Regions from separate parts of the Brachybacterium sp. J144 genome, predicted to be linked through region 1. Evidence: predicted binding sites of a transcription regulator. Region 1 holds the regulator's gene; the other holds the start of a gene.
The links. Region 1 encodes LexA, which represses DNA repair genes until DNA is damaged. Its sites were predicted from a motif close to TCGAACANNTGTTCGA; they were not measured.
Positions count from the first base shown of each region.

Region 1 (4,408 bases):
CCAAGGACGCGCCCTGGACGGTCGAGGACGTGCCGCTGCTCGACGAGGTCGCTGAGCTGCTCGGCGAGGACTCAGCGCCCGCCGAGGCCCGCGCCCAGGAGGCCGCGCGCCGACGGGAGGCCGACGTCGACTACGCCCGGAAGGTCATCGAGAACTTCGACACCTCGGGCATCGTCCGGGCCGAGGACCTCGCCGATCAGGTGACCCGGATCCGCGACGGGCGCACCCTCGCCGAGCGCGCGTCCTCGGAGCGGGGCTGGACCTACGGCCACGTGGTGGTGGACGAGGCGCAGGAGCACTCGGCGATGAGCTGGCGCGCCCTCATGCGCCGCGCCCCCACCAAGTCCTTCACCGTGGTGGGCGACGTCGCGCAGACCTCCTCCGCGGGCGGCTCCTCCTCGTGGGAGCAGGCGCTCTCCCCCTACGTGCAGGATCGCCTGCAGATCGAGCACCTCTCGGTGAACTACCGCACCCCGGCGCGGATCATGGACCGCGCGCTCGCGATGGCGCGCGCCCATGACCTCCCCGTCACCCCGGTGACCTCCGTGCGCGAGGGCGACCGCGATCCGCTCGTGGAGCAGGTCGACGCTTCCGCGCTCGAGGAGCGCGTCGCCGCGTCGGTCGCCGCTCTCCACGCCGAAGGGATCGGGCGCCTCGCCGTCATCACGAGCTCGTCCCGCCGCGACGCCGTCATCGCGAGCCTGTGCACCTTCGATGCCCTGCCGACGATCGGTGCGGGCTCCTCCGGCGTGGACGACGAGATCGCGGTGATGACCGCGCAGGATGCCAAGGGCCTGGAGTTCGACGGCGTGGTGATCCTCGAGCCGGCCGAGGTGCTCGCGGAGCACGGTGCCGGCGATCTGTACGTGGCGATGACCCGCACCACCCGCCACCTGGGCGTTGTCCACGCGGCGCCGCTGCCGGCGGGGATCGCCCCGGAGTCCTGAGGAGGGGCGCGGGGAAAGGGATCGGCGGCCGCGGCTTCCCCTCCGCGACCGCCGATCGGCGTGCACCCTCGCGGGGCACGAGGGACATCCTATGCACAGTCGGAGCGTGTTTCCGACCATGTTCACCGAACGTCCAGGCACTACCCAGGTGTCCAGCTGGTGCGGAGCGGGCGCCGAGCCCGTCGGGACCCCGAGCGGCGGCTGGAGGCGGGTCAGCCGACGGCGCCGGCCTCGGCGCGCAGCCGCTCGATCGCGGCCTCGAAGTCCTCGAGGGACTCGAAGTCCTGGTACACGCTCGCGAAGCGCAGATAGGCGACGACGTCGAGCTCCTGCAGGGGCTGCAGGATCGCGAGCCCGACCTGGTGGGCGTCGATCTCGGCGACGCCGCTCGAGCGGATGTCCTCCTCGACACGCTGGGCGAGCATCGCCAGCTGATCGTCGGTGACGGGACGGCCCTGGCAAGCCTTCCGCACCCCGGAGATCACCTTCGCGCGGCTGAACGGCTCGCTCACCCCGGAGCGTTTCTGGACCGAGAGCGAGGCGGTCTCTGAGGTGGAGAAGCGGCGCGAGCAGTTGGGGCACTGGCGTCGACGCCGTATGGTCGCGCCGTCGTCGGACGTGCGCGAGTCCACGACACGCGAGTCGGGATGTCGGCAGAACGGGCAGTGCATCCGCCCAGGATACCGATCCTGCCGGGGGTCAGCGATCGAGCGGTGCTTCCGCCGAGCCCGCGACGGGCAGCACGATCTCCTGGCCCGCGGTGAGGCGGCCGGTGGGCAGCGAGTTCAGCGTGCGCACCTCCGCGATGTACGCCTCTGGCGAGGCGCCCTCGGGGGCATACTCCTCGGCGTACTCCCAGAGGGTGTCCCCCGCCTCGACGGTGACCGTCACCCGATCCTGCGGCTCGGCGCCCGCGAGCGCCGCCGGCACGTCGAGGACGAGGAGGGCGATGCCGGCCACAAGCAGGCCGAGGAGGAAGGCGAGGGCGACGGCGAGGCGGCGGCCGCGCCGGGTCGCCTCGAGTCGAACGCCCGCACGAGCAGGGGCCGTGCGTCGGGTGCGCTCGACCTGCGTGGTCGGGCGGAAGGGAAGGACCGTGGCCGACTGGGTGCTCATATCCGAACTCCTGTTCGATCGAATGTCTGTGCGACTGTAGCCCGATCCGGCCGCGACACGCAAGAGGAATCTCGAACACCTGTTTGGAATCCGCTCCGTGCCCGCCTACTGTGGGCTGCGAGGACTACGGAACCGCGAGGGTCCGACAGACGACCCGAGCCAGGAGGCCCGAGAGATGATCCCGACCGCCGATCAGCCCATCCCCTCGCGCGGCGACGCCGCGGGCGACGAGGCCACGGCGGGCCTGACCCGTCGCCAGCGGCTCGTGCTCGAGACGATCCAGTCCGCGATCGCCGCGCACGGATACCCGCCCACCATGCGCGAGATCGGTGACGCCGTCGGGCTGACCTCCTCGTCCTCGGTCTCGCATCAGCTGCAGGCCCTCGAACGCAAGGGCTTCCTGCGCCGGGATCCGAAGCGCCCCCGCGCGATGGAGGTGGTGATGCCGCAGGAGGACGACGCCCCCGCACCCACCCCCGCCCCGGAGATCGGCTCCGCCTCGGTCTCGGTCCCGCTCGTGGGACGTATCGCCGCAGGCATCCCCATCACCGCGGAGGAGCAGGTCGAGGACGTCTTCACGCTGCCGGAGCGGCTCGTGGGCGGCGGTGAGCTGTTCCTGCTGCAGGTGGTCGGCGACTCGATGGTGGACGCCGCGATCTGCGATGGCGACTGGGTGGTCGTGCGCAGTCAGCAGTCCGCCGAGAAGGGCGAGATCGTCGCCGCCATGATCGACGGCGAGGCGACGGTCAAGACCCTCGTCATGCGGGACGACCACGTCTGGCTCATGCCGCACAACCCGGCCTTCGCCCCGATCCTCGGCGACCATGCCGAGATCCTCGGCAAGGTCGTCGCGGTGCTGCGCGCGGTCTGAGCCTCCCCGCTCTCCGCGTCGGCACGCCCGGGCGAGGGGGCATCGGGGCGGCAGCGCCCGCAGAGGGGTGAGCCCTCAGCCCGCGTCGGCGAGCCGCCGCAGTGCCCCGAGGGCCACCTGGGGATCGGTCGTCGGCCAGAGCGGGGGCATCGCCTCCCGCAGGAACCCGCCATAGCGCGCCGTGGACAGGCGGGGATCGAGCACCGCGACCATTCCCCGGTCCTCCACCGTGCGGATCAGTCGTCCGGCACCCTGAGCCAGCAGCAGCGCCGCGTGCTGGGCGGAGACCGCCATGAAGCCGTTCCCGCCGCGCTGGGTGATGCGCTCCTGCCGTGCCGAGGCGAGCGGATCGTCGGGCCGCGGGAAGGGGATGCGGTCGATGGTGACCAGTCGCAGCGAGCGCCCCGTCACGTCGACCCCCTGCCAGAGCGTGAGAGTCCCGAAGAGCGAGGAGTCCTCGTCCTCGCGGAAGTGGCGCACGAGGTTCGCCATCGAGTCCTCCCCCTGCACCTCGATCCGCAGGTCCAGACGGGCGCGGACGTGCTCGGCGGCGAGCTCGGCGCCCCGTCGCGAGGAGAACAGGCACAGCGCCCCGCCGCGGGAGGCCTCCACCAGCTCGGTGAGGTGGTCGAGCATCGCGGCCTGGGGCCCCTCCCGCCCGGGGGGCGGAAGATGGCGGGCGGTGTACAGGATCCCCTGGCGCGGGTAGTCGAAGGGGCTGCCGACATCGAGCGCCGCCCACGCCCCGGCGTCGCGCGCCGGGGGGATCGCGGCGGGGTCGAGACGGGCCGCGCGCGCGAGGCCCACCTCTCCGGCGGGCGGCTCGAAGCGGCCGCCGAGGGCGAGGGTCGCCGAGGCCAGGATCGCGGTGCGATCCTCGAGGATCGCCGAGCGCATCGCGAGCGCAACGCTGAGCGGGGCGACCTGGAGGCTGGATCGCCCCGTCACCGGGGAGTGCGAGACGGAGACGACATCGTCCTCGCCGGGCGAGCCGAGCCGCTCGCACACGTCGATGATCTCCTGCAGGGTCGCCCGAACCGTCTTGCGCGTGCCCGCGGTGCTGGCCCCCGCCTCCTCCCCCGCATCCTTCGCGTCGGAGTGCGCGGTGCGCGCTTCGATGCGCACCTGGGTCACGGCGTCGCCGAGCCGCTCGGGCAGGTCCCCGATCACCCTCCCGTCGGACACGAGGGCGAGCGCCTCGCGGAGCTCCTCTCCTGCATCGTCGAGGGCGGTCGCCGCGACGCCGAGTGAGCGCAGATCGCGCACGGTGCCGCGCACCATGCCCGGGGTGAGCACCTCGGTGACCGCCCCGGTGACGCGGCTGGTCAGCTCATGGGCCTCGTCGAACACGACCACGTCATGCTCGGGAATGATCCCGTGACGGTCGAAGGCGTCGATCGCGAGCAGCGCGTGGTTGGTGACGACCACGTCGACCTCGCGGGCGATCTCGCGGCTGCGCTCGGCGAAGCAGGAG
Region 1 is NZ_JAZDCG010000001.1:55,764-60,171, reverse strand. It holds gene V1260_RS00275 (HelD family protein) at 1-947, shown strand, start outside; gene nrdR (transcriptional regulator NrdR) at 1,160-1,618, opposite strand; gene V1260_RS00265 (peptidoglycan-binding protein LysM) at 1,647-2,063, opposite strand; gene lexA (transcriptional repressor LexA) at 2,239-2,934, shown strand; gene V1260_RS00255 (ATP-dependent DNA helicase) at 3,010-4,408, opposite strand, start outside.

Region 2 (4,408 bases), 300 kb from region 1:
GTGGCGAGCGCGAGAGTGCGGGCCTGCTGCTCACCCACCGGGACATCCGGGAGCTGGCCGAGGCCGCCGGCATCCGGCCCTCGAAGCAGCGGGGCCAGAACTTCGTGATGGACCCGAACACCGTGCGCACGATCGTCGGCCGGGCGCACCTCGAGCCGGGCCGGTCCGTGCTCGAGGTCGGTCCGGGCCTCGGCTCCCTCACCCTCGGCCTGCTCGAGGCGGGAGCCGACGTGGTCGCCGTCGAGCTGGACCGCGGACTCGCCGAGCTGCTGCCGCTCACCCTGCGGGCCCGCGGTGTCGCGGAGGACCGCTTCCGACTCGTGCATGCCGATGCGCTGCAGGTGACCGCGCTGCCGTCGCTGCCCCGTGCGGGCGAGCCCACGGCGCTCGTCGCGAACCTGCCCTACAACGTCGCGACCCCGATCCTGCTCACCGTGCTCGAGCGGTTCCCCTCAATCCGCACGGCGCTCGTGATGGTGCAGTCCGAGGTGGTGGACCGCCTCGCCGCCGGCCCCGGCTCGCGCACCTACGGCGCCCCGAGCGTGAAGGCCGCCTGGTACGGCCGCACCGAGCATGCCGGTCGGATCTCCCGGCAGATCTTCTGGCCCGTGCCCAACGTCGACTCGGCCCTCGTCGAGCTGGTCCGCCACGAGACCCCGCTCGGGGACGACGCGGAACGCGCCCGGGTGTTCGCCGTGGTCGACGCAGCCTTCGCGCAGCGGCGCAAGACCCTGCGGGCGGCTCTGGCCGGATGGGCCGGTTCCGCACCCCGTGCCGAGGCAGTGCTGCGCGCGGCCGGCGTGGACCCGTCGGCCCGCGGCGAGACCCTCGAGATCGCGCAGTTCCAGGCCATCGCCCGCGCCGCCGACGAGGTGCCCGCATGAGCGGGGTCCCGGCGTCGGGTGCGGACCAGGGGACGGGTGCGGGCTCGGGCGCCGGTGTGGGCCCGGGCGCCGGTGTGGGCCTCCCGCGACGGGTCGTCGTGCTGGCACCGGGCAAGATCAACCTCTCGCTCGCGGTCGGCGCCGTGGACGCGCGGGGCTATCACGTGCTCGAGACGCTCTTCCACGCCGTCGACCTGGCCGAGACCGTCACCGTCGTCCCGGCCGACGAACTCTCTCTCACGGTCGACTCGGCCGTGCCCGGGGAGATCCCGCTCGACGGCCGCAACCTCGCCCTGCGCGCCGCCGAGCAGCTCCGCGCCGAGCACGACGTGAGCGTCGGCGCGGAGCTGCACATCCGCAAGGAGGTCCCGGTCGCAGGCGGGATGGGCGGCGGATCGGCCGACGCCGCCGCGACCCTCGTGGCGCTCGACCGACTCTGGGGCCTGGGGCTGAGCGAGGCGCAGCTGCGCGCCCACGCGGCGCGGCTGGGGGCCGACGTGCCCTTCGCTCTCCGCGGACGCACCGCGCTCGGCCGCGGCAACGGGGGAGACCTCTCCTCGGTGCTCACGGCGATGCACCCCACGTGGCTGCTCGCCGTGCCGGGAGGACACCTGTCAACCCCCGAGGTCTACCGCCGGCACGACGAGATCGCCGCCGCCCGCGGACGAACGCTCACCCCCGAGCCGCGGATCGACCCGCGCCAGCTCGAGGCCCTCGCGAGCGGGGACCTCGAGCTGCTCGGCCGCACGCTCCACAACGATCTCCAGGACGCCGCTCTCGCCCTCCATCCCGGGCTCGAGCCGGTCCTCGCCGCCGCGCTGCGCGAGGGCGCCCTGGGTGCGCTGGTCAGCGGCTCGGGGCCGACGATCGCCGTGCTGGTCGCCGACCAGGCCCAGGCGCGGGGCGTAGCGGCCGCCCTGCAGTCGGCGGGGCTCGTCGAGAGCTGCCTGATCGCGGAGGGCAACGCCCCGGGGGCACGGGTGCTCGAGGAGAGCTAGGGGCTACCGCTCGTCTCCCGGCGGGCCTCCCGCCGTGTGCCACGCGCTATCACCTGCGCGTCCGATGGAAGAATTCTCCTGCATATCAGGGACGCGCCGCCTGCTTCGTCGTTCCTGCACCCGAGAAATCCCTCTTCTCACGCCGCGCGTCGCGCTCGAGCGGGCCAATCGTGCAGCGCGCGGCGTGCGGGCCCACGGGTGAAGAATGGGGGCCAGTAAGAATCGTTCCTCCCCAGTCGGTAGTTATCCACAAAAGGAAACTACTGCCCAGTAGCTATGTGATTCCCCTTGCTCTATTCGAAAGGGTGTACGAGACTGGAGGCATGACATCTTCGGGGGACGGCACGAGCAGGGTCGCCGGTGGGGCGGTGCTGGAGGACCAGCACATCCGCCTCGCCGAGGTCGACCTCTCTGCTGCTCGCGACGCTCTCGCCCGGATCGGCGCCGAGGGTTCCAAGACGCTCGACGCGCTCACCGCGCCGGAGTCCATCGCCCTGCTCGCCGAGCTCACTCGGATCGACGGCGCGCTCGAGGCGATCCGCGCCCGCGCCCTCATCCGTCTCCAGGAGGCGGTGCGCGAGGACTGCGCCGAGCGCGGCGAGAGCCCGCGCCGCGCCGTCGACATCGCCCGCACCGAGGCGTCCTTCGCCCTGCGCTCCTCCCGCGCGGTGGCCGGTCGCAGCCTCGCCACCTGCCGCCGGCTCGTGCTCTCGCTGCCCGGTCTGCTGCGGAGCCTCGCGGAGGGCACTCTGTCCCCCGAGGCGGTGCATCAGGTCGGCGTCGTGCTCGGCCCGGTCGAGCCGGAGATCCGTCGGCAGGCCGACGAGATCCTCACCTCCCGGCTGGAGGAGCACCAGGACTGTGGCCCCCGGGAGTGGTCGGACCTCGCCGAGAAGGTGCTCCACGGCCTCGATACCGCGGCAGCCCCGGCCCGGCATCATCGGGCCCGCCGAGAGCGGCACGTGCGGATCCGTCGCGCCCCGCACGGGATGGCGAAGGTCTCCGCGCTGATCCCCGCAGCGGACGGCGCCAGGATCCGCAAGGGTCTCTCCGTCGCGGCGGAGGCCGCGCGTGCCAGCGGCGACCGACGCGGGCACCAGCAGATCATGGCCGACCTCTTCGCGGACGCCCTCGTCGGCCGCGGCGACGGCGTCGACCCCGCGACTCTCGAGCTCGGGATCATCATCACCGACCGCTCCCTCCTCGCGCCGGAGCATGCCGACGCCGCGATCCTCGAGGGCTTCGGGGCCGTGCCCCTCGAGCACGTGCGCGAGGAGATGCGCCGCACCGCCAGGGACGCCGAATCCGCAGATCCCGAGCTCGCGCACACGCTGCGCCGCCTGTACACCGATCCGGAGGACGGTCAGCTGGTCGCGGTCGAGTCCCGCTCCCGTGCCTTCCCGCCCGCGCTGCGCCGCTTCCTCACCTATGCCCACCAGAGTTGCCGCGCCCCGCACTGCGATGCCGACATCCGGCAGATGGACCACATCGTCCCCTGGTCCGAGGGTGGGGAGACCTCCCTCGCCAACGGCAACGGACTGTGCGCCGCGGACAACGCCAAGGAGAGCGCCGGGGTGCGTGCCCGCGTCATCGAGGACGAGACGAGCGTGCGCCGCGGCGTCCGCTGGATCAGCCGCTACGGGCAGGTCGCAGAGCGCGGAGCCGTGGACCTCGACCCCCTCGGGACCTACCGGAACCGGGTCCGGCGAGAACCGGCAGACCACGAGCGACGGTGGGATGAACCCGCCCCGCACCCCCAGACAGACCCCGGGTCACAGCCCCTGCCCACGCTGCAGCGCGCCCTCGAGGCCCTCGTGATCCCGCTCCGGGACGGCACGAGGTCCCACCCGCAGGGCTCCCGAGGATCGGCGTCTCGCCGTGTCGATCTCTACTACCTCCGGTCCGAGGCCGCCTGAGCCTCCGCGAGACCCGACGGACCGCCCGTCCGGCCCCGCGGTCAGCCGATCTGCTCGGACAGCTCGAGCCAGCGCTCCTCGAGCTCCTCGTTCTCCTGCTCCAGCGCGCGCAGCTGATCGGTCAGCCCCTGCAGCCCCTGATAGTCGGACTGGTCGTGGTCGGCGAGTTTCGTGTGCAGCGTCTCGGTCTGCGCGGAGATCTTCTGCATCCGTCGCTCCACCGCGGAGAGTTCCTTTCGCGCGGCATGCGCCTCGGCACCCGAGAGCGCCGGGGCGCCTCCCGCAGAACTCCCGTCGGCCGGGTTCGTCGCCGACGAGCCGGTGACCCCAGCTCCGGCCCCAGCTCCGGCCCCTGACCCGGCCCCCGCTCCGGCCTCCTCCTCCGCCGCGCGCAGCGCGAGATACTGCTCGACCCCGCCCGGCAGGTGTCGCACCGCCCCGTCGAGCACCGCGAACTGCAGGTCCGTGACGCGCTCGAGCAGGTATCGGTCGTGGGAGACGACGAGCAGCGGCCCCGGCCAGGTATCGAGCAGGTCTTCCATCGCGGCCAGCATGTCGGTGTCCATGTCGTTCGTCGGCTCGTCGAGCACCAGCACGTTGGGCTCCTCGA
Region 2 is NZ_JAZDCG010000001.1:356,035-360,442, forward strand. It holds gene rsmA (16S rRNA (adenine(1518)-N(6)/adenine(1519)-N(6))-dimethyltransferase RsmA) at 1-884, shown strand, start outside; gene V1260_RS01600 (4-(cytidine 5'-diphospho)-2-C-methyl-D-erythritol kinase) at 881-1,882, shown strand; gene V1260_RS01605 (HNH endonuclease signature motif containing protein) at 2,206-3,798, shown strand; gene V1260_RS01610 (ABC-F family ATP-binding cassette domain-containing protein) at 3,840-4,408, opposite strand, start outside.
Region 2: the regulator LexA is predicted to act here: its motif matches at 2,180-2,195, upstream of V1260_RS01605 (HNH endonuclease signature motif containing protein).